One region of the Sporosarcina sp. FSL W7-1349 genome, then DNA from elsewhere that is predicted to be linked to it. Evidence: riboswitches for the same ligand, from Rfam matches in the RefSeq annotation. Region 1 holds a riboswitch; the other holds the start of a gene.
The links. A riboswitch is a leader RNA that binds a small molecule or an ion and turns the genes downstream of it on or off. The one in region 1 is predicted to bind S-adenosylmethionine.

Region 1 (15,602 bases):
GTTGACCGATTTGAAAAAACGCATCTGGATTCCATACGAAGCTATCGACTCCGCTACGATCCCCTTTGGGTTCCCTACTTATTCAACTCCACATCAACATCATATTTATGACAATCAACTTCAGCAAAAGCTGGTTCAGCGTTTTGGAGAGACCGTCTCTAAAAAAGATGCACTCGTTCGCCAGTTTTTTGAGGAAACCTTCCATACGAACCTCTCTACTTGGAAAGGGATCCGGATGGAGGTGCACACGGGGGAAGCCTCGTATTTTGGCAAATTAAAGGACATTTCCAAAACGGAATGCGTTTTACAACAATTCAATCAAGAGCGACGAATCCCCTTAACGGCTATCCGATACATGGCAACTGCCGGGTACATTTCTCTCTTGAAACGGGTTGGGTCAAAATGGTCAATGGCCCTTAGCCAAACAATTAAACGATGGAGGGATCGGTGAATGGAACATATCGAGGAGAGTTTGTATGGAAAGTTGGAAAAGTTGAAAGGGGAGGAACTCCTCGTCATCACTAAAGCGACACAATTGAATCTATTAGGTCAAGTGTTCCGGCCGGTTTTCGCGGGAACGGTCTCCGAGGTACAGCGGGGGCATCTGACACTTTCCCCGGTCATTATCAAAATGGTGAATGCTCCATTTTATCGGTGTCCCTTTCCATTAAGCATCCCCTTGGAGCAAATCGTTTCGTATTCAACGGAAGTGCCAAGTGACACATCCTTTCCACTAACGTAAAGGAGGGTCGAAAATGACACGGGAACATGGATTCAAATCGACCAATGATGTGAAAGAGGAAGCGATTATCGAATATTTTCGAAAGAATATCGGGCGCAGGGTCTTCATCTTAACCGAAGCCTTTCCTTTTATGTTCATCGGAAAAATCAAATCGCTCGTCGAAGATATGGCTGTTCTGGACGTGGAGACCACGTCTATTCCAGCTTTAGAGGGGAAGGAATGGGTAGTCCATATTCATTCCATCGAAGTTTTTTATGTGGAGACGGGGATCGGTGCTAAAATCCCTCATCTCAAAGATAGTTAGAAATGAGGAGTTGCAAATGCTCAGACGCTATCACGTAGTGGCAATTCCGATTCGGATGGTGCTGAACACATTCGGCGACCATAATCCGAACGGAATGATGTATGTTTTGAAAGAAAATGAAGAGAAAGTGAAACAATTGGTGAAGGAAAATCCCTTCACCCCGGTGGAACTTGTACAGCCTCTCATTATTCGGGCGAATGAAGGGGACACAGTGGAAATCTTGCTGGAGAATCAATTGCCGTTTCACGTAGGACTGCATTTCCAACAAGCGGAATACGATGTCCGGGCGGCGGATGGCGCCAACGTCGGGTTGAATGAAGATAGCACTGTTCCGCCCTGCGGATCCCACCTTTATCGGATTCATGTCGTGAAGGAAGGCATCTATTACTTTTCGGATTTGGGCCACCCTTCCAGCGGTGAAAATGGCACGAATGGAAATGGTCTATTCGGAGCCTTGTTTGTCCAGCGGCGTTTTTCATGGTGGACAGATCCGGAGACCGGGAAGCCGATGAATAGCGGAGTGTACGCGGATATCCACCATCCCATTTTACCGTCGTTCCGGGAGTACGCTTGGGTGTTCCATGATGAAATGGAAGTGGATGATCTGACGGGAAACCGGCCGATCCATCATCTGACTAACCAAGAAGAAAGCTCGTTCCATGGGGCCAATTATCGGTTTGAACCGATTAATCGACGGCAACAACTCATCGCTGAAGGGGTCGTCTGTCCCAATTGTGAAGGGGAGGAAGTCCACCACGATTCCTGGGTCTATGGAGATCCTTCGACACCCGTTTTACGCGGGTATGTCGGGGACCCGGCGAAAATCCGGGCCGTCCATGGCGGAGTGAAGGAAACGCATGTGTTTCATTACCACGTCCACCAATGGCTGAGCGATGCGGATGATTTGGAGTCGGAAATCATTGATGCCCAATCCATTAGCCCTCAAACCCATTACACTGTTGAACCGCTTTACGGATTGGGCAGCTTGCAAGGTTCGTTCGGAGATTCGATTATCCATTGCCACTTATATCCGCATTTTGCAGCAGGCATGTGGGGATTGAATCGGGTGTTCGATACGCTTCAAGACGGGAGTCAATGCTATCCGAACGGCGTTCCAATCCGAGCGCTGCAACCGTTGCCCGACCGGAAAGCCCCGCCCGAGCCGACAGCCCAAAGACCGGGGTTTCCGAATTTCATTCCTGGAAAAGTTGGCTATAAAGCACCCCGCCCGCCGCTCAGCATAAAAGGGGGGCGCGGGCTGACGGAGTTGGAGCGTCATGCGGCCATTGAGAACCCGAGGCCGGGTGCCGTCTTTACGGATCCATGTCCCAAAGGTGCGCCTGTCCGTGAATTCAATATCTCCTTGATTGAGTTGCCTATTACGTACAACAAGCAAGGATGGCATGATCCCAAGGGCAGGATCTATGTGTTGGATGAAGATTTGGAGGATATTTGTGCGGGAAGGAAAGAACCTGAGCCTCTTGTCATTCATGCACCGGCCCATACCTGTTTCCGCATTAATTATACGAATCGATTGCCGCATATTTTGGATGGGGATGCGTTTCAATTGGTCACTCGGACTTATGAAAACGGGTTTCATATTCATTTCGTAAAATTCGATGTGCTCGTGAATGATGGGGCGAATGTCGGGTGGAACTACGATTCGTCCGTCTTGTCGGGTGAAACAATCCAATATTCCTATTATGCTGAAGTCGAAGTAAAAGCATGGTTTTTCCATGATCATCTCTATCCGAACGCCCATCAGCAGCATGGTGTGTTCGGCTCGGGCGTCGTCCATCCTCGTTTCACAGAATTCCTCGATCCGCGAACTGGAAAGCCTGTGGTGCACGGAACGCAAATCACCGCAAAGCATCCATTGATTCCGGATTACAGGGATTTTGCTTTATTTGTCCAGGATTTCACTTTATTGTTCGACCGGCATGGAAAACCGCTGCAACCGCCGAGATATCCAAGTTCCGATGATGATCCTGGTTTATTCGGCGTGAATTATAAGAACGAACCGTTGCAATTCCGGTTGGGGAAAGATTGCGACCCTGCTTATACATTCAGTTCCTATCAGAATGGGGATCCCGTTACGCCTATTTTAAAGGCATACGAGGGTGATTCGATCCGAATCCGGCTCCTGCAAGGCTCACAAGAGGAATCCCATAGCTTCAACGTCCATGGGCTAAGATGGCATAAGGAGCGGAGCAATCTGGCCTCGTCCATTAAAGATCAGGAGCATATCGGAATTTCAGAATCCTTCACGATGGAAACGTATATTGAAAGGGCCGGCGACTATCTCTGGGCGTTTGAGACAGAGGAGGATTTATGGAATGGACTCTGGGGATTGATCCGGGCTTATGATGAGAAAGTGCCGGATTTGATTACGCTATCAGATCGGCCCGAGCCGTTAAAACGGTCTAAACCGTTGCCGGAATATACGGGTTCGAAGCCGCCGCAAGCGGAGGATCCGAGTGTTCACCCTGTGAAGGGGCCAGTCCGTCAATTCGATGTAGTCGCTTTCCAAACTCCGCTTCTCTATAACGATTTTGGCGACCATGATCCACATGGCATCATTTTTGCTTTGCGGGAAGATCGGGAGGCTATTTTAAAAGGGACCAAACATCCGGAACCGCTGATTCTCCGGGCCAATGTGGGGGATACCGTGGAGGTGACGTTGACGAGCGAGTTGGAGTTGGATAAATTTCCGTTTCCCGACGGCATCTATCCCTACCCTGTCGTGAAAGAACAAGCGTGTTATCCTCCGTCCCTACGGATTTCCTTGCATCCTCAATTGATTCAATACGATGTCAAAACGTCGGCCGGGGAAACGGTTGGATTCAACGGCGATCAAACGGTGGGACCGGGAGAGAAGCGGACGTATCGGTGGGTGGTGGATTCCCAAGTAGGCGTTTGCGGTTTGTGGGATATGGCGGATATTCGCAACCATAAATCGCAAGGTGCGTTCGGGGCTTTCATTGCAGAGCCAAGGGGCACGAAGTATGTGGATCCGTACACATTACTGCCTGTGAAAACAGGAGCGAATGTCGTGTTGCGCAATCCGTTCTTACCCGATATCCGAGAGTTTGTTGTAATCATGCACGATGGAATCCGATTGTATGACAAACAAGGGCAGGTCATCTTCGATCCGGTTGATGGCATTTTGGTGCCGCCCCCAGAAATCGATGAAGATTTATTGGACACTTATGATCAAGGGTCCCGGGGGATTAATTATCGGAGCGAGCGGTTGATCAACCGTTATCAGAAACATCCGAAGCTGAATGAGTTGTTCAGTTCCAAGGTGTTCGGGGACCCGGCGACTCCCGTTTTTGAATGTTATGTGGGAGAACCGGTGACCATCCGGCTCGTGACGCCGGCGGAAAGAAGAAGAGCGCATTCTTTTCATTTACATGGACATCGATGGCGGTTCGATACGAAAGACATCGAATCTCGGACAGAGGCCTTTGTCGGATTTCATGTCGCAGGGGCGACAAAGAATTTAGAGTTGCTGGGGGGCGCGGGAGCCTACGGGAAATTTCCGGGTGACTATTTATACCGCTCCGGAAATATTCGATGGGATATCGAACAGGGCATGTGGGGCATTATGCGGGTTCACGAGAAGCCCGTTGAAAAATTACCGAAATTGGAGCAGTGAAGGGAGGAGAAGTATCTTCTCCTTTCTTTTTATAATGGAAAGGAGGTGTCAAGTAATGAAAGAGCGTGATGGGAAAGATTGTCCGGAAATACTCTCGAACCCCCAGCTCCCCTCTCCTACGGACGATCTGCCGCCTAAACTTCGCGAAGATATCCAAGATGCGAATGACTTATTACTGGATTTGGCCCTATCGGATGACCGATCAATCGATGAAACGTACCAAAAGGTGTTCGACGGATTGAAGGACCTATCCGTAAAAGTGATAGATCAGTCCGGAAATGCGGTCGAAGGGAAGGTGATACTGGCCGGTTTTGATTTTGTCGTCCTCGAAGGGAAGGCGAGCAGCGTCATTTTACCGTATTCGAACATCAGAAAGGTGCTGCCCGCGGGCCGTTTTGCCGATCCTTTCCCGGCCCCCGATCTGTTGGATGCTTCATCGGGTTGCAAGCGCGAACTAGCCTTTCGTTTCGGGGAGACGGTTGCCTCCTCGCCTGAATTGATCCATTTGTTCTTCAGAATCCGATTAGCCGTTTTTTTATTGACGTTGGAGAAACTGCCCTTTGAAGTGATAACCGAAGATTCTGCATTTCAGGGAAAGCTTGCGTACGTGAGCAAAGAAACGATTTGTTTAGCTACCGAGGAAAAAGAGATAGAGATTCCTATAGGCCGCATCCGTTTGATCCGGGTCGTTTATTGAAAAAGAAGAAGTCAGCCAATCAATAGTCGGCTGACTTCTTTCGGGTTATTGACAAGTTTGGTAAGGTTGCTCACCAACAACCTCGACATGCGCAATCTGATCGAGTGAAAAAATCCAAGTTATCCCGGTCGGGTGTTCCCGCTTTTCAGATTCGTTCTCCTCCTCCGGAATACTTAAGGTTGTCTCACTTTCCTGTGGGAGGGCGTCGTCGACCAGCACTTCCACGAAATTCGATCCGACCGAAACGATGGTCCCGGTCACTTCATCTCCGCTCTCCAGCTTAAAATGCGCTTCCTTCCACAACAAACGAAGGAGTCTGGAGTGGAACCCGTTCTGCAAGCCGGCCAATCGGATACTGAAGTGACAGCAACTGCTTCGGCAACATCCACAATGATGGCGGGAATGCCTACAACAACAATCGGAGTGGTGACATGAAGAACATCCACACCTATGATCCCCGAATCGTATTGTGGAACAGCCACAATCGCATGATCCCATATTATAACCTCCCCTCGGCTTTACACTTACTATATGTAGCGGCTTGGAAAGTCCTTGGTTGGTCAACCTATGGGTTATGAGCAGAATGAAAGAGACCTCCAGTCATCGGGAAGGTCCCTAAGACTAGAGGTCTGGTAAAGCCGATTAGCTATTCTTTGATTGGAAATCCAGCATGAAATCACGGAGTGCCTGGCACGCTTCAACCGGGACTGCATTGTATGTGGACGCACGGCATCCCCCAACCGAACGGTGGCCGTTCAAGCCGACGAATCCCGCTTCTTTCGCTTCCGCGAGGAATTTCTTCTCGAGCTCTTCATTCGCCAAGTTGAATGTAATATTCATGAGGGAACGGCTATCCGGCGTGGCATGGCCCGTGTAGAAGCCGTTGCTGTTATCGATTGCATCGTAGATCAACTTCGCCTTTTCCTCGTTTTGCTTCGCGATCGCTTCCAAGCCACCCTTTTCTTCAATCCAGTTCAACACTTCGCCGAGCATGTAAATACCGAATGTCGGAGGTGTGTTGTACAATGAATTGTTTTTGACATGGGTGCTGTATTTCAACATCGTCGGAAGTTCAATTTTCGCTTTTTCCAAAAGATCTTTGCGAATGATGACCACAGTCACACCGGATGGTCCCAGATTTTTTTGCGCTCCCGCATAGATCATCCCGAATTGGCTGACATTCACTGGCCGGGACATGATATCGCTCGACATATCGGCGATTAATGGCACATCGCCCGTCTCCGGGAACTCGCCCCACTGCGTTCCATAGATCGTGTTATTCGAAGTGACGTGGACATAAGCGTCCGTAGAATTAAATTGAAGTTCGTCCAGCGCCGGGATATTGCGATATTTATTGTCTTTCGTGCTCGCCAGCTCATATGGTTGACCTAGCAATTCAGCTTCTTTATATGCCTTTTCAGACCAAGAGCCCGTCATGACGTAACCCGCTTGTTGTCCTTCTGGCAAGAAATTCATCGGAATCATAGAAAATTGCAGGCTCGCTCCCCCCTGGAGGAAAAGGACTTCATAATTTTCCGGAATGGCAAATAACGATTTCAAGCGATCGATTGCGGCATTATGGACTTCTTCAAAAGCAGCACTGCGGTGGCTCAATTCCATGACAGACATGCCCGTACCGCGGAAATTGACCAATTCCTCTTGCGCTTTTTCTAATACCGCCAACGGCAGTGCAGATGGACCCGCGTTGAAATTGTATGCACGTTGATTAGTTTGACTCAAGTTGAACACTCCTTCTAGGAAACAAATATATATGAAATTATACACCTTTGAAAGTGGAAATGGTTGAAAATATCCGAACATTTTTTGAGAAATTCTCTTGAATGATAAGCGAACGGTGGATTTTTGACGATTCATTTTTCGGATTGCTGATAATGGTGCGGGATTGCTGATATTGTGTCTGGACTGCCGATAACTTCGTGGGATTGCTGATAACTTGCTCGGACTGCTGATAACCGCGTTGAAGTGATATCTTACTCTGATTGCTGATAACTTCGTGGAATTGCTGATATCTTGTTCGGACTACTGATAACTTCGTGGAATTGCTGATATCTAGCTCGGACTGCCGATAACTTCGTGGGACTGCTGATATCTAGCTCGGACTGCCGATAACTTCATGGAATTGCTGATATCTTGTTCGGACTGCTGATAACTTCGTGGGATTGCTGATATCTTGTCACGATTTCTCGTCTGGGTTGCCAATAACCTCGCATCCCAGGCTCAAAAGTCTGCACCTCGCGCTCATAAGTCCCCGTTCCACGACCATAGCAACCCCCGCCACCGATCAAAACCTACCTATCAACAAACAGTCCAATCATCATGCTATCCACTTCAATAAGAAAACAGCCCCATCACGGTAGGGCTGTTGGAAAATCCACTATTACGGCAGAATGGCGAAGGAGCGGACCGGGAAGCCGGATGCTTTCTCCGGTTTTGGAACGATATTGAAGATAACCGCTCCTTTTGCCGGCAGCTTATCCAAGTTGGTCAATAACTCAATTTGGTACGTATCCTGTTCCAATACGTAATATTCGCCAAGCAGGGCATTGTTCTTCTGGAAGTCGATGGCGGAGTCCGTGTCATAGGTTTCGTGGCCGACCGCTTTCACTTTCCGCTCTTCGAAGAGGAACTTCAGCGCCTCCAACCCCCACCCCGGGATGCGGTTATTGCCATCTGCGTCCTTGTTGTCGAACGCTTCTTTATCCGGCCAGCGTTTGCTCCAGTCTGTCCGCAGCGCGACGAATGTGCCTCCCTCGATTTCCCCGTGTTCTGCTTCGAAGTCGAGGATGTCTTGAACCGCCAGCGTAAAATCGTGGTTTTCCGCAGCTTCTTTTGATTTGTCGATGACGACCAAAGGCAAGACCAGTTCTTTCAGCTCCAGTTCCTCCAAATAGCGCGTATCGCGCACAAAGTGGATCGGCGCGTCGATATGGGTTCCGTACTGGCCGGCGAACGTGAATTGCTGAGCGAAAAACCCGTCATCATGGTCGAATAAAGTAACGGTTTCCGCCGCGTCGAATGCGGAGAAATGAGGGGAATCCTTCCCGAATGTATGCGTCAGGTCAACCCATTCTTTCGACTTCACCAGTTGAATCGCTTCGAGAACTTCATTGGTCAATGTTTTTGTCATGACAAATCCCTGCTTTCTTTATTTTATTTCAACAACTGCAAAATCTTCATTCACTTCGGCAGCCGCCTGCAGCGCTTGTTCGAAATCTGCAATCAAATCATCGACATGCTCGAGACCAACAGAAAAACGCAGCAGGCCGTCGGTGATTCCTCGTTTATCCCGCTCCTCTTTCGGCATTGCCGCGTGGGACATTTGCGCCGGATAGGAGAGGATCGACTCCACTCCGCCAAGACTGACGGCAAATACCGGGATTCGGATATGGTCGACGAATGCTTTCGCCGTTTCTCGATTCGGCAGGCGGAAAGATAGTACTGCCCCGGCGTCCGATGATTGGGCCGCGTGGATGGCATGGCCCGGATGGTCGGCCAATCCCGGGTAATAGACGTGTTCGACTAACGGGTGTTCATTCAAATAATCGGCGATTTTCTTCGCGGAGGCGGACGATTGGGCCAACCGTGCGCCGAGCGTCTTGATGCCCTGGATGAGGGAGAATGAGTCTTGCGCTCCCAAAATGGCTCCGAATGAGTTTTGGATGAAGGCAAGTTGATTGCCTAGTTCTTCATCTTTTGTCACTGCTAATCCAGCGATGATATCGCTATGGCCGGACAAAAATTTCGTTGCGCTATGCAGTACAATATCTACACCGAGTTCAATCGGACGTTGGTAGAGCGGCGTCATGAACGTATTATCCAGGAACGTCAGGCAGCCGTTCGCTTTAGCCAGCTCAACGATAGCGGCGATATCCGTAATCCCAAGACGCGGGTTCGATGGCGTTTCCATGTAAATCACTTTCGTATTCGGGCGGATCGCTTGGGCTGTCGCTTCCAAATCCGCCAAGTCGACAAATGTGTGCTCAATGCCGAATTTCGTTAATACTTGCGTGATGAAACGGAACGTCCCGCCATAGACATCTTCCGTCACCACAATATGGTCCCCAGATTTCAGCAGCATGAAGGCGGACGAGATGGCTGCAATCCCGGATGCGAATGCCAGTCCTCTTGCGCCGCCTTCCAACTCGGCGATGGTCTTTTCCAGCGCATCCCTCGTCGGATTGCCCGAACGGCTATAATCATACGGGCCGAATGAATCGAAATTTTCCTGATGAAAAGTGGAGGATAGATAAATCGGTACATTCACGGCTCCCGTTTTCTGTTCAAAGTTGCCGCTCGTGGATGCGTGGATGAATTTCGTTTCCAATCGCTGGTTGCTCATTGTTGGGGTACCCCGCTTTCCAATTTCGCGAATACTTGCTTCAAGTCGTCAATCAAATCTTCCGCCTCTTCCACACCGACGGAAAAACGCAACAGCCGATCACAGACACCGCGCCGCATCCGTTCTTCTACTGGAATATCGGCATGGGTTTGCGTCGTTGGATAGGTGATGAAGCTTTCCACTCCACCCAAGCTTTCCGCAAATGTAATAAGTTGAAGATTTTCCAGGAATGTTCCGACCCATGCGCTCTCTTTTAAACGGAACGACAGCATGCCGCCTCGTCCGGCATAGAGGACGTCGGTCACTTTCGGTTCGCTCTTCAAATATTCGACAATCGCCTTCGCGTTGGCATCATGTTGTTTCATTCGTAAATGAAGCGTTTTGAGGCCACGGATAATGAGCCAGGAATCGGAAGGGGAGAGCACCGCCCCGATGGCATTATGGTTTTTGCCTAGACGTTCGCAGAGTTCTTCGCCTTTCGCCACGACGAGACCGGCGAGGACGTCGTTATGTCCCCCGATATATTTCGTCGCGCTATGGAGGACGATATCCGCTCCGTCTTCAATCGGACGCTGGAAATAAGGCGTCAAGAAGGTATTATCGACAATTAATAGCAGACCGTGCTGTTTAGCCAGTTTTGCATATGCTGCAAGATCGATTTCCTGCATAAGGGGGTTTGTCGGCGTCTCGATGAATAAAGCCCGAGTGTTTTCGGAAATGAGTTTCTCCACTGCCTCAATATTAGTAAAATCGGTATACGTAGTATGAATTGAATACACATCGGAATAGTAGTCTAAAAGACGATACGTACCTCCGTAAATGTCTTCCGGGACGATGAGTTCATCTCCCGAACGGAATAGGGAAAGGACAAGTTGGATTGCCGCCATCCCTGAACTACAGGCGAAACCCGAATCTCCGTTTTCCAGTTTCGCGATGCCGTCTTCCAAAATCGACCGAGTTGGATTTTTGGTCCGAGTGTAATCATAGCCAGTCGATTTTCCAATGCCGTCATGCTTATAAGCGGTGGATAAATAAATCGGCGGATTGATCGCCCCTGTTTTGGGATCGCTATGATTCCCCAGTTGCACTAACGTCGTTGCCAAACTTCTCTTAGTCATCGTGTTCATCCTTTTCTAAATGAAATCAATTACGCCTCGGCGTAATTGCGAATCGAACAGCGAAGTGTTCGATTTGCCTTAATTTCTGCGTTCTTTGCGGAAAGTAAGGCACCCTCAATGTGATGTCCTTTCAAAATCCGTGAATTCCGCCGGAGGCTTTGGGCCAACAGGATGTTGGTTACTCAGACGTTGCCGCAGGACACGGCGTTCCAAGTCTGAGTTCCCCTATTCAGCGGGAGAATACCCGCTGAATAAGATAAAAAAAGAGCGCCCTTTTCGAAGAAGAGGACCCTCAGTATGTATGAAGTCAATCTCCTTATCTTCAAGGCTGCTCGCCTATTGGAATTAGCACCATACCTGAAATAGGCTGGTTGCCGAGACATCGTAGGGCCAATCCCTCCGTCTCTCTGGATAAGAATACAAATATGAAGTTGTGTGAAAAGATTAATTTATCCAACTCTATCATGAGAATCTTTTTAATGCAAGAGCTATTTTCTAGGGAAGCAACCTTCTGTAGCGAATTGGTTCTCTGTGATAATATGTTCGTATTACATATGGGTAGGAGTGGTAGGAATGGTAGCTAAACATTTGCAGGATTGTACTACTTTGTCCAACGGCGTCCAAATGCCGTGGATGGGCTTGGGGGTTTACCAGTCAAAGGGGGAAGAAGTGGTAGACGCGGTGAAATGGGCATTGGATGCAGGATACCGCAGCATCGATACGGCCGCGATTTATCGCAATGAAGAAGAGGTCGGACGAGCGCTCAAAGAATCGAGTGTTCCGCGTGAGGAAATTTTCGTAACGACAAAAGTGTGGAACTCGGATCAAGGCTTCGAGGCTACGTTAGAGGCATTCGACGATAGTTTGAAACGGTTGGAACTTGAGTACGTCGATCTTTATTTGGTCCATTGGCCGGAAGCTGGAAAATACAAAGAGACGTGGAAAGCGTTGGAAAAGCTCTACAAAGACGGGCGCGCACGGGCAATTGGCGTCTGCAACTTCAACATCCATCATCTGGAGGACTTGATGGCAGACGCGGAAATCATGCCGATGGTCAACCAGGTCGAATACCATCCATGCTTGACACAAGTCGAACTTCTGGCATTTTGCAAGGAGAACGGAATTCAGATGGAAGCATGGTCCCCTCTCATGCGAGGACAGCTTCTGGAAAATCCGGTGTTGGTCGAAATCGCCGAGAAATACGGAAAAACGGTTCCACAAGTGATGCTGCGCTGGGACTTGCAAAACGGCGTCGTGACCATTCCGAAGTCAGTGAAGCAAAGCCGGATCATCGACAATGCGAACGTGTTCGATTTTGAACTCACTGCAGAAGAGGTGGAGGCCATCGGGACGTTGAATGAAAACAAACGCGTCGGTCCGGATCCGGATAACTTCGATTTTACAGGCGTTACCGTGAAACGATGAGGAATATGGAAAATGCCGTGGCAGCCGCCCGGCATTTTTTGATTAGCACGCAAGTTCCCGCGTACTCCGTGTCTTGCGCTTATAAGTTGTGCTTTCTCGCTCATAAGTCTGCGTATGCGCTTATAAGTAGTAGTTCTTCGCACATAACTCGTCGTTCGTGCTCATAAGTCGTACCCTTCGCTCATAACTTTGTCTCCACGCTTATAAGCCCTGCTTCCTCGTTCATAAGTCGTGCCCCTGAAATCATAATCCCCTCACCCGTGCTCATATCCTATCGCCCTACTTCCAGGCCTCGACGCAAACACTCAAATCCCATGAAAACACTGCATTCTCCCGTATCAGTTCCCATGGAAATTGGGAATCCTAAAGGTTAGAACCCGCCAGATTCCGGGTACATGTAGTATACTCGGTATACTAATACATATTTGGAAGTGGAAGAAGGAGATTGGAATGAGTTCAAATTACACAGACGATAGCTGGACATTGCATACGGATCTGTATCAGATCAACATGGCCGAGTCCTATTGGGCGGATGGCATCCATAATCGCAAAGCCGTATTTGAATTGTTTTTCAGGAAATTGCCATTTGGGAACGGCTATGCCGTTTTTGCAGGGTTGGAGCGCATCCTCGATTATTTGCGGGATTTGCATTTCACCGAGAGCGATCTAGCCTATCTCCGTGATGAATTAGGCTACCGGGAGGATTTTCTTTCGTATTTGAAGGATCTTCGATTTACGGGAGACATTTACTCCATGCAGGAAGGCGAAATCGTCTTTGCCAATGAACCGATCATCCGGGTGGAAGCACCACTGATCCAGGCGCAATTGATCGAGTCAGCGATCCTCAATATCGTCAATTACCAGACGTTGATCGCTACGAAAGCGAGCCGCATCAAACAGGTGGTGAAAGATGAAGTCGTCATGGAATTCGGAACACGGCGCGCCCACGAGATGGACGCCGCGATTTGGGGAGCCCGAGCGACCTACATCGGCGGTATCGAAGCGACGAGCAATGTCCTTGCAGGGAAACGATTTGAAATCCCAGTGGCAGGTACGCATGCTCATTCGATGGTCCAAGCATATAAGAGCGAGTATGAGGCCTTTCATTCCTACGCCAAGCGCCATAAAGACTGTGTATTCTTAGTTGATACATACAATACGCTGAAAATCGGCGTGCCGACCGCTATCCAAGTGGCGAAAGAACTCGGGGATCAGATCAATTTCCAAGGCATCCGGCTGGATAGCGGCGATATTGCGTATCTCTCGAAAGAGACGCGCAGAATGCTGGATGAGGCAGGGTTCCCGGATACAAAAATTATTGTCTCCAATGATTTGGATGAATACACCATTCTCAACTTGAAAGCGCAAGGCGCCCGGGTGGATGTGTGGGGAATCGGAACGAAGCTGATCACAGCCTACGACCAGCCTGCTTTAGGGGCTGTTTACAAGATTGTCTCCATCGAAAATGAGGCAGGCGAAATGGAAGATACCATTAAGATCTCTTCATCCACCGAAAAAGTGACGACCCCCGGACGGAAAAAATTGTACCGGATCATTGACCGGGAAAACGGCATGGCAGAAGGGGATTATATCGCGATGTATGATGAAGATCCGGCTTCCGAAAAGCGCATCAAGATGTTCCATCCAATCCATACGTTCATTTCCAAGTTCGTGACGAATTTTGAAGCGAAGGATTTGCATGTTAAGGTCGTCGACCAAGGGGAAATCGTCTATAAAAATCCGCCGCTCCGCGAGATGCGGGAATATGCCAAGGAAAACTTGACTCTTCTTTGGGATGAGTATAAACGGTCGTTAAACCCGGAGGAATACCCGGTCGATTTAAGTCAAAAGTGTTGGGACAATAAGATGCGCAACATACAAGAAGTGCAAGATATGGTAGAAGACTATATCCGAATTCAATAATTTTTTTGTACTGGCAGCGAAACGTCAGCTACAGAAGACTCCACTTCTAAAAAGAGTGAAATGAATTCGGATAAAGCCTCCGGCGGATGTCACAGATTTTGAAAGGACATCACATTGAGGGTGCCTTAATTTCTGCAAAGGACGCAGAAATACGGCAAATCGAACACTTCGCTGTTCGATTCGCAATTACGCCAAGGCGTAATTGATTAAAACAAATGAGGTGGATGAGCGTTGACTACATTGCAGGAGAAAATCATAGCTGAGTTGAAGATGAAGCCGGTGATCGATCCGAAAGAGGAGATACGCAAGTCGATCGATTTCATGAAAGCCTATTTGCGGAAAAATCCATTCCTTCATGGGTACGTCCTTGGAATTTCGGGAGGGCAAGATTCGACGCTTGTCGGAAAGCTGGCTCAAATGGCCGTCGATGAATTGAATGGCGAAAATGGCGATGATTATAAATTCATCGCGATCCGTCTACCGTACGGCATTCAATTCGATGAAGACGATGCGCAGGAAGTGTTGGATTATATCGGACCTTCTTTAACGTATACCATCAATATCAAAGAGGCGGTCGATGCGAGCGAGCGGGCGCTAGTGGCGGCAGGCATCACGTTATCGGATTATGCAAAAGGCAATGAGAAAGCCCGCGAGCGGATGAAGGTCCAATATTCGGTGGCGGCCATGCATAACTGCGTCGTGTTGGGAACCGACCATGCTGCCGAGGCGATCACCGGATTCTATACGAAGTTCGGGGACGGGGCGGCGGACCTTATGCCGATCTACCGGCTCAACAAGCGGCAAGGAAAACAGTTGCTGCATGAACTGAATTGCCCGGAGCACCTGTACACGAAAGTGCCGACTGCCGATCTGGAGGATGAAAAACCTGCCATTCCGGATGAAGTCGCGTTGGGTGTCACCTACGACGACATCGATGATTACTTGGAAGGGAAGCAGATTGCAGAAGCGGCGCGGAAGACGATTGAAAACCACTTCCTTCGTTCGCAGCATAAGCGGCATATGCCAATTACTATTTTCGATGACTTTTGGAAATGAAGGACAGGGCCTCCCTGTCCTTTTTTACGCTTGAAGCGTCCAGCTTCATTCATTGTAGAAGATACGTTCTTCCTGTATGATGTTAGTAAGTTAAGCCTACAGACGAAACGATTGAATGTGAATAGCCGTCAGATTTGCTTTAGCAATGGGGGAAACGAGAATGACAAATGAAGAAATGATCGGAAAAGTATTGGATAATATAGAGAAAGTCATGATCGGCAAGCGGGAAATCGCCGAGCTTAGTTTGACCGCCCTGCTTTCGGGCGGGCATGTCTTATTGGAGGATGTGCCGGGCGTCGGGAAAACGATGCTAGTGAAA
Region 2 (15,602 bases), on a different contig from region 1:
GTGGAGGAGGCCCTTGCGCAGTTAACGGAAGAAGAACGGGACCTTGTCCACTTGAAGTACATACACGATATCAAAATCAAAGATATTGCAGAAATGTCATCTACGCCGGAAGGGACAGTCAAAACAAGGTTGTACAAAGCGCTTAGACAGTTGCGTTCATTTATGGAAGGGAAAGGGGAGAGGCGTCATGTCCGTTGAGGAAGAGCGATTGGAGAAATGGAAAGAGGAAATCATGGAACAACGTATCCCGGAGGATCGTTTGCAGGCGGCTATCCGGACGGGATTTGAACGGGCGAAACAGGAGAAGCGCAAAAAACGCCTGACTGGCAAAAAGGGGTTTTGGTCGGCAATCGTCGCAGCTGTTTTGGTTGTCGCATTTGTGACATCAATCCGAGTATCCCCGGCTTTCGCGAATGCAGTGGCCTCTCTGCCCGGCATGGACAAAATCGTCGCCCTCATCGCGGATAATGAAGGGCTGCAATCGGCCATCCGCCATGAGCATTACCAAGCTGTCGGTGTTACGGATGAAGCGGCGGGTGTCCGGGCAACATTGGAAGGCATCATTGCCGACCAAACGAATCTGGTCGTGTTTTATACATTAGAACTGGAAGGGGCGCGAGGGTTCATTGAGAAATTTGAACTGACAGGAGCAAATGGAGAAGACTTGGACTGGGGTAGCATGTCACATAACTACGATGATCAATATGAGAAAAACGTATCTACGAATTCCCTTGAAATCTCATTCCAAGGTCCGCTGCCTACAAAAGATGTCCTTCTGCAAATAAAAGTGATGGACGGCTATGGGGAGGAGCTTAGTCTTAAGCTGCCGTTTACGATCGAGTCGGACGTGGAGGACATAAAATATGCAGTGAATGAAACGGTCATGGTGGAAGGTCAGTCGATCACCATCCGGAACGTGGTCATCAGCCCTGTCAGAACCGCGATTGAAGTGGAGTTTGACCCGGCGAACACAATGGAGATTTTCGGTTTCGAGGATTTGCGTATTGTGGATGGGAAGGGCCGTGTCTGGAGTTCCATTCAAAACGGAGTGACGGGCAGCGGTGTGGAAGACGAGCCGAACCGACAAACATTTTATTTGCAAAGCAACTACTTTGAAGAAGCGGATCAGTTATATCTTCAGTTCGGAAAGTTAATGGCAATGAAGAAAGAGGAGACGGCCGTGGTGATTGATACAGAGCGCCAACAATTGCTGCGTCAACCGAAAGATGGACGCTTCAGCAATCTTCGTATCGAAAATGGGACGATGCAATTCGATTTCCGGGGCGAGAAGGGATTCATCCATACGCCGCTCAGCATCGATTTTACAGATGCGGACGGGAAGGAGTATACATTGGAATGGTGGACAGGGGGAGGGGAGGCTGGCATACCGAAACGAATGGGACTCCCAAATAAGCCGTTTGCGAACCCGCTTACCTTTAAAATTCAAGGATATCCTTCTTATATTTCTGGCGATGTGAACTTGAAACTGAGGTGAGGGGGCAATGAAACAGCCTATGAGTGCTAGGTAGCCTAAACTCAAGTGAACCAACCGGCGGGTGCAAGCAAATTCCCCGCGAGTGAAAGGAACCTGCGCCCGAGTGCAATCAACCGCCAGCCGAACGCAAGCAAACAAAGCATAGGCACATTCCTCCACCCGGACTCTAAAAAGCGGTAGAATGAAAGAGAGAGATAGAGTGTGGGGGAATGCAAAATGACAACTAAAGAAAAACCGCATATTTTACTAGTCGACGGAATGGCTCTTCTATTCCGTTCTTTTTTTGCGACTGCGCCGATGGGACAATTTTTTCCGAATGCGGCGGGCATCCCGACGAATGGCATCCAGGGATTTGCCCGGCATACGATGACGGCCGTGTCGCTATTCAAACCGACCCATCTGGCCGTTTGTTGGGATATGGGGGCGCATACGTTCCGCAATGATCTATTTGATGGCTATAAAGCGAATCGTCCGGCCCCGGCTCCTGAACTTCTTCCGCAATTTGACATGGCCCGGAACTTCACTGAATTGGTCGGCTGGAAAAGCTATGGCGTCCCGCAAATGGAAGCGGATGATTTGATCGGTTCTTTCGTCGAAAATTGGAGCGTAAAGGCGGACATCACCATCGTATCGGGCGATAAAGACCTTCTTCAATTATTACGTCCGAATGTGCGAATCGCCTTTACGAAAAAGGGTTATAATGTCTATGATCTGTTCACGGATCAACGTTTTGAAGAGGAGTACGGCATTCAGCCGAAACAGTTCATCGACAAAAAAGCATTCACTGGGGATGCGAGCGACGGGTACCCTGGAGTGAGAGGGATCGGGCCGAAAACGGCACTTAAGCTGATCAAGGAATACGAATCGGTGGAAGGTGTCCTGCAAGCCCTCCACGAATTGACCCCGGCCATGCGCAAAAAGATTGAAACGGACTTGGATATGCTTCATTTATCCAGACAATTAGCGGAAATCAATTGCAGTTTGGAAATGAACGATCCCATTGAAGATTTGCTGATCCCCGTTTATGATGAGAGGTTGAGGGAACGGATTGAACAAGAGGGCTATTCAATGGTCGTCAAGCAAGCGGATGCACTCTTTTCCGTCAGGTAGAGGAGGAATGATTGGATGAAAGAATTTCTGGAAAGGCTCAGCCAAAAGCTCTTGGAGCAGGCTCCTCAGTTGGCCTTTGTCATAACGGAGAGTCAGAATAAACGATACCCTTCCATGCAGTTACTGGAGAAGGAATTATACCCGTTCCGTACAAGCTTGGTGGAGCTGTACGCCCGCTCCTTAGTAAGGGACGAGAACGAACGGATTGATAAGTTGAAAGAATGGGGAGAAGAAGCGGGAACCGAGTTTGCCAAATATCAAACGATCACGTTGGATATGATGCTGCGGGAAGTCCCGAATTATCGCAACATCATCGGCACCGTATTGAAGCATGAGGCGCTGGCAGCGGATGTCAGTGCGGCCCAGATGTATGATCTCATCAGCCTGCTCGATAGTACGGTCAATGATGTCACTTACTTTTTCAGCGTCCCCTTCGTCCGCTACGAGAAGGAAGTATTAAAGTTGTCACAAACCCTCATTACGGAATTATCTGTCCCGATCGTATCTATAAACGACGAGACAGCCATCCTGCCTTTGATCGGCACGGTTGATCATGATCGGGCTCTAATTCTGCAAGAACGGGTTCTGCAGAACGCAGCGAACCGACAATTGGAATACTTGATCATCGATCTTTCCGGGTTGCAGACTACCGACACTTTCGTGGCTCAACAACTTTTCCATTTATTTGACGCGCTGTGTTTGTTAGGCATCAATCCGATTGTCAGCGGGATTTCCCCCGCCATTGCCCAGACGATGGTCAACCTCGGATTGTCGTTTGGACGGATCCGGAGTTTTGCTACGTTGAAACAGGCATTGGATTATATAGAACACTAAAAAAGATTCCCTCACGATTTTGGGGGAATCTTTTCATTTTGTGACGGGTTCGATTTTGATGAAAGAGAGGATGGACCGGTTTTGCCGATACGACACTTGGCGAACTCGGCTTTCGCTCCGGCGGCTCCCGTTATCGTGGACGATCAGGAGGATATCGTCTTCTGTCCGCTCGTAGCCGATGATTGGCACCCAATGGTAGTCGAACGTATATTGGCCGCGCCATTTCCAGGAAAACCATTTATCGAATTTGGCGGCTACCGGCCGGCCTGCGGAAATCTGGCGTTGGACTTCCTCAATTCCGCATTCCGCCACCTGCCATCCAGATCCAAGAAGCTTTCGCATATTACGAAGGAATCGCCATTTGAACAGGCCGATTTTGGTTGAGCCGAGCAACCGATACAAATCATTCACTTGATGAGGAGGCGTGTCGGGCAACAAATGTCGCAATAGGACATAGGCGGTGACGGGTCCGCAAGACGAAGGGCGTAAATTTTCTTTGATATCTGCTTCATATTGGGACTTTCCCTGAACATTCAATACCTTCTTCAAAAATGGATCACCTCCACCATAACTTTAGAAGGAAGAATGGAGTTCTTTCCCGTTCTTCAGCAATTCGGAGAGGGCCATTTTAAAGTTAACATACGTCTCAATATCGACATGGACGCCTGCTGCAACAATTTCCCGTACCAATTGAGGATTAAAGCCGACATAAATCGGACGGACCCCCATCAATTTCAAGGCGGCATTCAATTGTCCGATTTCCACCGCGAGTATATGGTAGTCTAAATCAGCGACTTCTTCCCGGCCCACCCCCGTAAAATCAATGACAGCACAATTGAACCCTCTATATTTTCCTATGTAATTCAGGACATGGGATTGTATCAAGTGGAATCGTTCTTCTACCAAATGCCCCGTAACCGGAATTAGCAGCGTATTGTCCACTATGGAAGGGATGATAGGAACGGTCGTTTCCGCTATCAGTTTTTCATAGGATTGGATGATCCCTTTTAACCGTTCTATTTCTTTCTCATAATCCATTTCCACACCCCCTATCTTATTTTCCTCATTATACTTCATTTTTCCACTTTTGTTCAGCCTGTGTAAAGTAGGAATCTATCATGGTCGGCACAGAAAAAGCCGCCAGCCATTGCTGACGACTTCAGATCATTTCGTTACGGAATCAAGGAAGTCCGTAACTTGTTGTGGTGATTTGGCATTTGCGCTATGAAGATGCGCCTCTTTTTCCCCGTTGCTGAAGATGAGCAAGCTCGGGATTCCCATAACATCATATTTTTCAGCGATTTCAGGCAACACATCCCGGTCCACTTCATACCATGTATACATATCGTACTTTTCCACAATCGGATCGATAAACATATCCATCCGTGTGCAATCCGGACACCAGCCCGCTTGAAATTTGATCAGCGATTTTCCATCGCCTGTAATCACTTCATTGAATTGTTCTTCTGTTGTGATCGGTTTCATTCATAAGCCCCTCCCTTTCTATGTATATAGTGTACAATTTTTTCTGAGGGGGAGGAATAGAAATGCTTTCCTCCGGATTTGGTAGGCTTCTCATTTACTAGCTATGAATTATTTTAAAAAAACAATTTTGCGATTTAATATTGCGAAAATGGTGAAAGTGATTTACAATATGAGACATAGAGTTCGTTTATCTTCATTCAGCGAAAACCTCCACCTCTGTAGGTGGCTAGATGAAAGCAGTATTGATTACTGTATAGTGGGTGTTCAAATACGCTGAACGAAGATAAAGCCTCCGGCGGATGTCACAGATTTTGCAAGGAGTTAATTGCGCAAGCGCAATTCAAAATCTGGACGCAATTACGCCGAGGCGTAATTGATATTTTTTTTTACCCAATAAATGAATGAGTGTTCATTCAAATGAAGGAATAGGGGGCATCGCACGTGACTTATCAAATTAAAAAGGCGGCCGTATTGGGCTCAGGCGTCATGGGGTCGGGCATCGCAGCACATCTTGCGAATATAGGGATACCGGTCCTGCTTCTGGATATCGTTCCAAAGCAATTGACTGCAGAAGAGGAATCGAAAGGTCTGACACTCGACCATCCGCAAGTGCGGAATAAAATAGCGGCAGCTGCGAAACAGAATTTGTTGAAGCAAAAGCCAGCACCGCTCACTACGAAGAAGAACCTCTCCCTCATTGCAGTGGGAAATTTGGAAGATGACCTGGAACAACTGAAAGAGGTCGACTGGATCATCGAAGTCGTCGTTGAGAACCTTGCAGTGAAAAAAGCATTATATGAAAAAATTGAAACGGTCCGGAAACCGGGGACAATCATCACTTCCAATACATCCGGTATCAGTATCGAAGCGATGGCGGAAGGACGTTCGGTAGATTTTCGAAAACATTTCCTCGGCACGCATTTTTTCAACCCGCCGCGCTATCTGAAGTTGCTTGAAATCATCCCCGCAAGCTCGACAAGCCCGGAAGTATTGGATTTCATGACGAAATTCGGAGAAGACCGGCTCGGAAAAGGGGTCGTCATAGCGAAAGACACGCCGAACTTCATTGCGAATCGGATTGGGACGTACGGTCTTTTGATCACATTACAGGAAATGGAGAAACGCGGCTATTCGATCGGGGAAGTCGATTCGGTTACGGGCACTTTGATTGGCCGGCCGAAATCCGCGACGTTCCGGACACTCGATGTTGTCGGATTGGATACATTCATGCATGTCGCAAAAAATGTCTATGATCAGACGGAGGGCGAAGAGCAGAAAGTATTCGAAGTCCCGGCATTCATGAAAAAAATGATTGAAAACGGCTGGCTTGGGGCCAAATCAAAACAAGGATTCTATTGGAAGAAAGGGAAAGAGATTTTGGAAATCGATCCAGCGACGTTGGAATACGAACCTACTAAAAAGTTGAAAACGCCTTCAATTGAAATGGCGAAACAGCAAAAAGGGCTTTCGAATAAAGTGAAATCCCTTGTGTACGCGAATGACCGGACGGGTGAAATCCTCTGGAATATACTCGCTCCGACGCTCCGTTACTCAGCTCAGCTAACTGGAGAGATTGCGGATGACATCGTAGCTATCGACAATGCGATGAAATGGGGCTTTGGCTGGGAACAAGGTCCATTCGAAATTTGGGATGCAATCGGTGTGGGGCCATCCGTCGCGAAGATGAAAGAGGAAGGATATGAGATTCCGCCATTCGTCCAAAGCTTGCTTGATCAAGGCTATCAATCTTTCTATAGAGAAGAAGACAGTGATCTGTACTATTTCGATGGCGAGGGATTTCAACCCGTCCCCGTCAATGAAAAGGTAATTGATTTGAAACGGTATAAAAAGAAGCATGGGGTCATTAAAAAGAACTCCGGAGCGAGCCTGATCGACCTAGGGGACGGCATTGCCCTGCTGGAATTCCATTCACAATCGAATGCGATCGGTTTGGATATTTTGCAAATGATCAATTATGCGATAGATGAAGTGGAACAGAACTACAAAGGCCTCGTCATCGGCAACCAAGGAAAGAACTTCTGTGTCGGTGCGAACCTCGGTTTGATTCTGATGGAAGCGCAAGATGACAATATATTCGAACTCGATTTCGTCGTCCGCACATTCCAGAAAGCCATGATGAAAATCAAATATTCGACAAAACCGGTCGTAGCGGCACCTTTTCAAATGACACTTGGCGGCGGCGCGGAAGTCTGTTTGCCGGCAGCCCATATCCAAGCGTCGATGGAGACGTATATGGGGCTTGTTGAAGCGGGTGTCGGCTTGATTCCGGGCGGAGGCGGAAACGTCAACCTGTATGCGAAGCATTTGAAAGGCCTTCCGAACGGCGTCACGGTTGATTATCAAAATGTTGTAAATAAAGTATTCGAATCAATTGCCATGGCGAAAGTATCGACGTCAGGTGAAGAAGCGAGAGAGAATAATTTCTTGGACTTCGCGGATGGGTTGAGTATCAATCCGGACCATCTAATCTACGATGCCAAACAGGCAGCATTGTCCTTATATGAAAATGGCTATCAACCGCCGAAACGTGAAAAGATACCGGTCACGGGAGCTTCGGGCTACGCAACGATGGTACTCGGGGCTGAAACGATGAAGCTTTCCGGTTTCATCAGCGACCATGATTTCAAGATTGCCAAGAAGCTGGCGTTCGTATTGGCAGGAGGGAAAGTGCCATTCGGAACGCTAGTCGACGAACAATATATGTTGGATCTCGAGCGGGAAGCATTCTTAAGTTTGGTAGCGGAACCGAAGTCGCAACAACGGATGCAGCATATGCTCGTAAAAGGAAAACCACTGCGTAACTAACCTAATCCAGCAGGATTCAAATCCCTGGAATAGAGTATTTCACAACTAATATTGCGAGGGTGCCTTAATTTCTGCAAAAGGCGCAGAAATACGGCAAATCGAACCCTTCGTTGTTCGATTCGTAACTAACCTAATCCAGCAGGATTCAAATCCCTGGAATAGAGTATTTCACAACTAATATTGCGAGGGTGCCTTAATTTCTGCAAAAGGCGCAGAAATACGGCAAATCGAACCCTTCGTTGTTCGATTCGTAACTAACCTAATCCAGCAGGATTCAAATCCCTGGAATAGAGTATTTCACAACTAATATTGCGAGGGTGCCTTAATTTCTGCAAAAGGCGCAGAAATACGGCAAATCGAACCCTTCGTTGTTCGATTCGTAACTAACCTAATCCAGCAGGATTCAAATCCTTGGAATAGAGTATTTCACAACTAATATTGCGAGGGTGCCTTAATTTCTGCAAAAGGCGCAGAAATTAAGGCAAATCGAACCCTTCGTTGTTCGATTCGTAACTAATGGGAATAGAGGAGGAGTTTCGATGCGTGAAGCAGTTATTGTAGCAGGGGCCCGGACACCGGTCGGAAAATCCGGCAAAGGATCGTTAGCGACCGTCCGCCCGGATGATTTAGGGGCGATAGCAGTAAAAGAAACATTGAAACGGGCGGGCGGTTATGATGGACCGATCGATGACGTCATCATCGGTTGTGCCATGCCCGAAGCGGAGCAGGGAATGAATGTGGCGCGGCTCATCGGGGCGTTGGCAGGCCTTCCCGATTCCACTCCAGCCATTACGGTGAATCGGTTCTGTTCCTCGGGATTGCAAACGATTGCCTATGCGGCAGAGCGGATCATGATCGGTTCATCGCAAGCAATCATCGCAGGCGGTGCGGAATCGATGAGTATGGTGCCGATGGTCGGGAATACGTTACGGCTCAATGCGAAGCTGGTGGAAACTGCTCCGGAGTATTATATGGGGATGGGCCATACCGCAGAGCAAGTGGCGATGAAATATGGAGTCAGCCGTGAAGACCAGGATGCATTTGCTGTCCGTTCCCACGAAAGGGCGGCCGCTGCAATTGCAGCCGGAAAATTCGACGCCGGCATCGTGCCGGTCGAAGTGACTCGGCATTCATTCACGGATGATGGCAAGCTGAAAGAAGATACATTCATGTTCTCGATGGATGAAGGGGTCCGTCCTGGCACCAATATGGAAACGTTGGCCAAATTGCGCCCGGTCTTTTCAGTAACGGGCTCGGTCACTGCGGGGAACTCCTCGCAAACTTCGGATGGCGCAGGTTCCGTCCTGGTGATGGACCGGGAAGTGGCGGAAGCGCAAGGGTTGCAACCGATCGCCAAATTCCGCTCGTTTGCAGTGGGAGGCGTCCCGCCAGAAGTGATGGGGATCGGCCCGATTGTCGCAGTGCCGAAAGCGCTCGAAATCGCAGGACTTCAACAGGAAGACATCGACCTTTGGGAGCTGAACGAAGCATTCGCATCCCAATCCTTGCAAGTCATCCGGCATCTCGGTCTGGATATGGATAAAGTCAACGTCAATGGCGGGGCAATCGCCCTGGGCCATCCACTCGGCGCATCTGGCTCCATCCTGACCGTGCGTCTATTAGATGAACTGAAACGGCAGGGGAAACAATTCGGCGTCGTCACAATGTGCATCGGTGGCGGCATGGGCGCAGCAGGCGTCTTTGAAATGCTATAAGACCATACCATATAAGGAGGAAACGGAGATGACTAAAATGCACACAAATGATTTGATCAAAGGCGGGGCCTTTTTAATTGAGGATATGGAAGCGGAGCGCGTCTTTACTCCGGAAGATTTCACAGATGAACAAAAAATGATCGCAAAGACAACGGAAGACTATGTGAAAAACGAAGTGCTCCCCGTGGTGGAGAAATTAGAAAACCATGAATTTGAGCATTCCGTCCGGCTGCTCCGTTCGGCTGGGGACCTTGGATTGCTCGGAGCGGACGTACCGGAAGAATATGATGGTCTTGGGCTCGATAAGATTTCTTCCGCGCTAATTGCGGAAAAGATATCCGTTGCGGGCGGCTTCTCCATCACACACGGAGCGCACGTCGGAATCGGGACATTGCCGATCGTCCTGTTCGGTAATGAAGAACAGAAGAAAAAATACTTGCCGAACTCGGTGACGGGGGAGAAAATCTCCGCCTATGCCTTGACGGAACCAGGCTCCGGTTCAGACGCATTAGGTGCTAAGACAACAGCAAAATTGAATGAAGCGGGAACGCATTATATTTTAAATGGGGAAAAGCAGTGGATTACGAATGCCGGGTTTGCGGACGTGTTCGTCGTCTACGCAAAAATCGATGGGGATAAGTTCTCTGCGTTTATCGTGGAAAGAGAATTCCCGGGCGTTTCCGTCGGGGCGGAAGAAAAGAAAATGGGAATCAAATCATCCTCCACACGGACGCTCATTTTGGAAGACGCCGAAGTACCGGTGGAAAACCTGCTCGGCGAAATCGGCCGGGGGCATGTCATTGCCTTCAACATTCTGAACATCGGTCGTTATAAATTAGGAGTCGGCACGGTCGGCGGTTCGAAACGTGCATTGGAGCTTGCCATCACTTATGCTAACCAGCGGAAGCAATTCAACACGCCGATCTCCTCTTTCAATCTGACGAAAGAGAAACTGGCGACAATGGCATCGAAGCTTTACGCAACAGAAAGTTTGATTTACCGTACAGTTGGATATTTCGAGGAGCGCAATAGCCAAATGACGCCGGAACAGCAGAAAGACGGCAAAGCCGTGGCCGCTTCCATCGCGGAATATGCTATCGAATGTTCCATCAATAAAGTAGTCGGATCTGAAGTGCTCGATTATATCGTCGACGAAGCAGTCCAGCTGCATGGCGGCTACGGTTTCATGCAGGAGTATGAAGTGGAACGCATTTATCGCGACTCCCGTATCAACCGGATTTTCGAAGGGACAAATGAAATAAACCGGATGATCGTCCCGGGTACGTTTTTGAAGAAGGCGATGAAAGGTGAGTTGCCTTTATTGCAAAAAGCACAAGGCTTGCAAGAAGAACTTCTCATGACGATGCCAGATGAGATTGGCGAAGAGGCATTGGCTCAAGAGAAAGTGCTTGTAAAAAATGCCAAGAAAATTGGCCTGTTGGCAGCGGGGATGGCGGCACAACGTTTTGGAACGAAACTCGATACGGAGCAGGAACTGCTTGTGAACATTGCAGATATTGCTAACAACCTATTCGCCATGGAATCCGCGTTGCTCCGCGCAGAAAAAGCGGTTGCGAAGAACGGGGAAGAGAAGGAGAAGCAAAAAATTCTCTATACGCAAATCTTCTGCCAGGAAGCATTTGAAGCGATCGAGAAAGACGCGAAAGAAACATTATTGGCATCCGTGGAAGGGGATAATCAGCGCATGATGCTATCCGCCCTGCGGAAATTGACCCGCTCGAATCCTTACAACATCATTGCGAAAAAACGGGAAGCGGCGGAAAAGCTGATCGAAGCGGAAAAATATATCGTGTAAGTCGACCTCACTTCAGTGCTCGGGACCTATCCGTTTTTAGGTTCCGGGCGCTTTTTGGTATACTGGAGAAAACGGAGGTGCAAATTCATGGGGCTTACATATTATGGTTATCCGAAATGTGGGACATGCCGAAAGGCGAAAAAGTGGCTGGAAGAGAAGGAATTTCAGTTCAATGAGGTGAACATTGCTGAAAACCCGCCAACGGAAGAAGAATTGCGGAACATTATCGGGCTGTCCGGATTGGAATTAAAAAAATTCTTCAACACGAGCGGGATGAAATATCGGGAGTTGAACTTGAAAGAGAAGTTGCCGACGATGAGCGATGACGAGAAGATCAGCTTGCTGGCATCCGATGGCATGTTGATCAAGCGACCGATCATCGCGAGTGCTGAAAAAGCTACGGTGGGGTTCAAGGAAGAGCAGTTTCAGGACGTCTGGGGAAGCTAATTTCATTTCTTGTCTTTATACAAGGAGTATGTCAAAATTAAATGGAATGAATCTATTGTGGAGGGGTTAGAAATGAGCACACCGAAGGATTTGCGTTATTCTGAAGAACATGAGTGGGTAAAAGATGAAGGCGGTAAATACCGTATCGGAATTACACACTTCGCGCAATCTGAACTAGGCGATATCGTCTTCGTCGAGCTTCCATCCGTGGGAGACGAAGTGAAAGCGGACGAGCCGTTCGGCAGTGTGGAATCCGTAAAGACGGTTTCCGAACTTTACGCGCCGATCAGCGGGAAAGTTGTGGAAGTGAACGAAGAATTGGAAGATAGCCCGGAATTGGTGAATGAATCGCCATATGAAGGCGCATGGATGATCGTCGTGGAAGCTTCTGACCCGTCCCAGTTGGATGCGCTGATGACTGCAGAAGCGTACGAAGAAATGACTGTTGGTGAATAATTAGTAGATGACGCCGCCCTCGTGTCGGCGTCTTTGACTTTATTTTCAGTTAAAGCGGTAAAAGAGCGGATCTTTTACTTCCATAAGTGATAAGCTGGTGCCAATACGCCGAAACTAACTTGATTGAAAGCATCCGTTGAAATAGTACGAATCCGGCAGGGGGAATGTGTGCTATGGAAGAGATGAAAATCATCATCGTCGAGGGCGGGTCGGATCGAAAGCGCCTTTTGAAAGTCTTGGCAGAGCCTGTCCAGATCATTTGTACAAACGGCACGGTCAGCACGTATCGACTGGAAGAATTAGTGGAACCTTACGAAGAATACGAGGTCTTTGTATTTTTGGATGCGGACGAATCGGGCGAGAAAATCCGAGCGTTATTCAAACGCGAGTATCCTGAATTCATCCATTTATATACCGACAAAATATATAAGGAAGTCGAGAAAACCCCTTATAAGATATTAGCCACGATTTTACTTGGTGCAGATTTTAAAATCCACCCGGAATTTTTATTTTGAAGGAATGAGGAACAATTGGAAAGTTGGACTCGAGAACAATGGGAAATGCATATGGAGAAGTCACGAATGGCTGTCTATTATTTATATACGCCGATGTGTGGCACCTGTGCCGTTGCCAGCAAGATGATGGAAGTGGTCACAGCCATGAAACCGGATTTACCAATAGGCAAAGCAGATTTGAATTACGAACAGTCTCTGGCACTGGCCTATGAAATCGAAAGTGTTCCCTGTCTTTTGATTCAGAAGGATGGCCGGCTTGAACATAAGATCTATGCTTTCCATTCGGTTCCATATCTTCTTGAGAAAATCAGTTGACAGTTGGAGCGTTCATATGTTAAATTTTGATTTATCATTTGAATAGTTTACTCTTATTATGAGTGGTGGAGGGATAGTGCCCTATGAAGCCCGGCAACCGTCACGCAAGTGAAATGGTGCCAAATCACGCAAAGCGAACGCGCTTTGAAAGATGAGAGATCGGATGGACATTCATTCCTAATGAAAACGTCAAGCCTTTCTGCCGTCTGCGGGAAGGTTTTTTTCTTTATTCAGCGGATGTCATAGATTTTGTAGAGGTGAAAAGATGATTCGGTTATCAGATGTCAATAAAGAGTTTGGCACCGGTTCAACTCGTATTCGAGCGGTGGATTCCGTGTCGCTTGAAATTGCGGATGGAGAAATTTTCGGTATCATCGGCTATAGTGGAGCCGGGAAAAGTACCATGATCCGTCTGCTGAACGGCCTCGAGATGCCGACCAGTGGGAATGTCTTCATAGGCGGTCGGGAAATGTCGGCAATTCAAGGCAAAGAGTTGAGAGAGGCACGGCAAAAGGTAAGTATGATTTTCCAACATTTCAACTTGCTCTGGTCTCGGACGGTTAAAGAGAATATAGCGTTCCCGCTTGAAATCGCAGGGGTCCGAAAAGGGGATCGCGAACGGAAAGTGAAGGAACTGATTGATCTGGTAGGGTTGACAGGTCGGGAAAATGCCTATCCCTCCGAATTATCAGGTGGTCAAAAACAGCGTGTCGGTATAGCCCGTGCACTTGCCAATGATCCTGAGGTGCTCCTATGTGATGAAGCGACATCTGCTCTCGATCCGGAAACGACAGATTCCATTTTGGATCTGTTAACGAGCATTAATGAGCGGTTAGGGCTGACGATTGTCCTGATTACTCATGAAATGCACGTCATTCGGAAAATTTGCCATCGGGTGGCTGTCATGGAATCAGGGAAGATTGTTGAGATGGGGAACGTCCTGGATGTTTTCCAGTCGCCGCAGGCTGAAATCACCAAACGTTTCGTTTCCCAACTAACGGAGCCGGCCGATGCAAAGCAAGCTTTACGTCATATGAAGAAAGAGATTCCAGCTGGTGAACTGATTAAACTGGTCTTCGTTGGAGAACGGACGGAACAGCCGGTCCTCGCCAGTCTCATCCGAAAGTTTCCGATTGAAGTCAATATTGTGCAAGGCAATATTTCTACGACGCGAGGCGGAGCTTATGGGACACTGATCCTCCAGTTTGTTGGTGAGAAGAAGCCGATTGCCGAGGCGATTCACTATCTTCATGAGCAAGGTGTTCAGACGGAGGTGATCGGCAATGATTGAAGAAATGTTTCCAAATGTGAAATGGGACAAAATGTGGGAAGCGACTATGGAGACTATGTATATGTCAGCCATTTCAACGTTTTTCACATTTGTTTTCGGGATTGCGCTCGGCGTGTTGCTGTTTTTATCAAGTCCTGGGCAGCTATGGAAAAATAGAGCAGTCAACGTCGTGACGGGCGCATTCGTTAATATATTCCGCTCGATTCCCTTCATCATCCTGATCATATTGCTAATCCCATTTACTACTTTACTCGTCGGCACGATGCGTGGGCCGAATGCAGCGTTGCCGGCTTTGATCATCGGGGCCGCACCGTTTTATGGCAGAATGGTGTTGATCGCCTTACAGGAAATCGATAAAGGCGTCATTGAAGCTGCCAAGTCGATGGGTGCAAAAACAAGGACGATCATCTTTAAAGTGCTACTGCCGGAATCCATGCCAGCACTAGTCTCAGGTATTACGGTGACCGCTATCGCGCTTGTCGGATATACCGCCATGGCGGGAATCATCGGAGCGGGAGGGCTTGGAAACCTTGCCTATCTAGATGGTTTTCAACGTGGCCGGAATGATGTTACGTTGGTGGCGACCATATTAATATTGATCATCGTCTTCATTATCCAAATCATTGGAGACATGATCGTCAAGCAGTTGGACAAACGGTAATACGTTAGGGAACAACAGGCAACCTTGTTACAGCTTGTAGACAGTCGGATTGAGTGTCGGCAGTTTGTAACGGGTCCCCTGTTCACCATAAATTCTAAACAATAAAGGAGAATGAAGTAGATGAAGAAGTTAATAGCTGGGATCTTATTTGCGATACTTGTCCTATCTCTTGCCGCTTGCGGAACGAAAGATGCGGGGACGAGTGGCCAAGATACAACGGATGCTGGAGAAACAACAGATGTTGGAGAAAAAGCTGAAGATAACACACAAGAAGAAGCGACTAAGCTTGTCGTAGGTGCTTCCAATACACCACATGCGATTATTCTGGAAGAGGCCAAACCGTTATTAGAGGAAAAGGGCATTGAGCTGGAAATTGAAACCTATCAAGATTATGTATTGCCGAACAAAGATTTAGAGGCAAAAGCTTTGGATGCGAACTATTTTCAACATATCCCGTATATGGAAGGTCAAATGGCTGACTTTGGCTATGAATTTGTCAATGCAGGCGCCATCCATATCGAACCGATCGGCGTTTATTCAAAAAAATATAAAAGCCTTGAAGAATTGCCAGACGGCGCAACTATCTTGATCAGTAACTCCGTCGCTGACCACGGTCGTGTGCTTGCTATGCTGGAA

Region 2: linked by a shared signal. The riboswitch ahead of MKY41_RS19600 (methionine ABC transporter ATP-binding protein) and the one ahead of MKY41_RS14715 (methionine biosynthesis PLP-dependent protein) in region 1 are both predicted to bind S-adenosylmethionine.

What each region holds. Positions count from the first base shown of each region.
Region 1 is NZ_JBBOOK010000002.1:157,752-173,353, reverse strand. It holds gene MKY41_RS14760 (hypothetical protein) at 1-451, shown strand, start outside; gene MKY41_RS14755 (hypothetical protein) at 452-742, shown strand; gene MKY41_RS14750 (hypothetical protein) at 756-1,046, shown strand; gene MKY41_RS14745 (multicopper oxidase domain-containing protein) at 1,063-4,704, shown strand; gene MKY41_RS14740 (hypothetical protein) at 4,760-5,401, shown strand; gene MKY41_RS14735 (hypothetical protein) at 5,447-5,707, opposite strand; gene serC (3-phosphoserine/phosphohydroxythreonine transaminase) at 6,044-7,141, opposite strand; gene MKY41_RS14725 (cyclase family protein) at 7,800-8,549, opposite strand; gene metC (cystathionine beta-lyase) at 8,568-9,761, opposite strand; gene MKY41_RS14715 (methionine biosynthesis PLP-dependent protein) at 9,758-10,879, opposite strand; SAM riboswitch class I at 11,193-11,297, opposite strand; gene MKY41_RS14710 (aldo/keto reductase) at 11,453-12,304, shown strand; gene MKY41_RS14705 (nicotinate phosphoribosyltransferase) at 12,755-14,227, shown strand; gene nadE (ammonia-dependent NAD(+) synthetase) at 14,459-15,283, shown strand; gene MKY41_RS14695 (AAA family ATPase) at 15,444-15,602, shown strand, end outside.
Region 2 is NZ_JBBOOK010000003.1:210,520-226,121, forward strand. It holds gene MKY41_RS19530 (sigma-70 family RNA polymerase sigma factor) at 1-198, shown strand, start outside; gene MKY41_RS19535 (DUF4179 domain-containing protein) at 188-1,495, shown strand; gene MKY41_RS19540 (5'-3' exonuclease) at 1,712-2,605, shown strand; gene MKY41_RS19545 (STAS domain-containing protein) at 2,621-3,439, shown strand; gene MKY41_RS19550 (C39 family peptidase) at 3,473-3,988, opposite strand; gene MKY41_RS19555 (STAS domain-containing protein) at 4,013-4,477, opposite strand; gene MKY41_RS19560 (thioredoxin family protein) at 4,604-4,924, opposite strand; gene MKY41_RS19565 (3-hydroxyacyl-CoA dehydrogenase/enoyl-CoA hydratase family protein) at 5,366-7,750, shown strand; gene MKY41_RS19570 (acetyl-CoA C-acetyltransferase) at 8,290-9,465, shown strand; gene MKY41_RS19575 (acyl-CoA dehydrogenase family protein) at 9,494-11,281, shown strand; gene MKY41_RS19580 (arsenate reductase family protein) at 11,369-11,728, shown strand; gene gcvH (glycine cleavage system protein GcvH) at 11,801-12,184, shown strand; gene MKY41_RS19590 (toprim domain-containing protein) at 12,358-12,699, shown strand; gene MKY41_RS19595 (thioredoxin family protein) at 12,715-13,014, shown strand; SAM riboswitch class I at 13,065-13,172, shown strand; gene MKY41_RS19600 (methionine ABC transporter ATP-binding protein) at 13,280-14,305, shown strand; gene MKY41_RS19605 (methionine ABC transporter permease) at 14,298-14,966, shown strand; gene MKY41_RS19610 (MetQ/NlpA family ABC transporter substrate-binding protein) at 15,087-15,602, shown strand, end outside.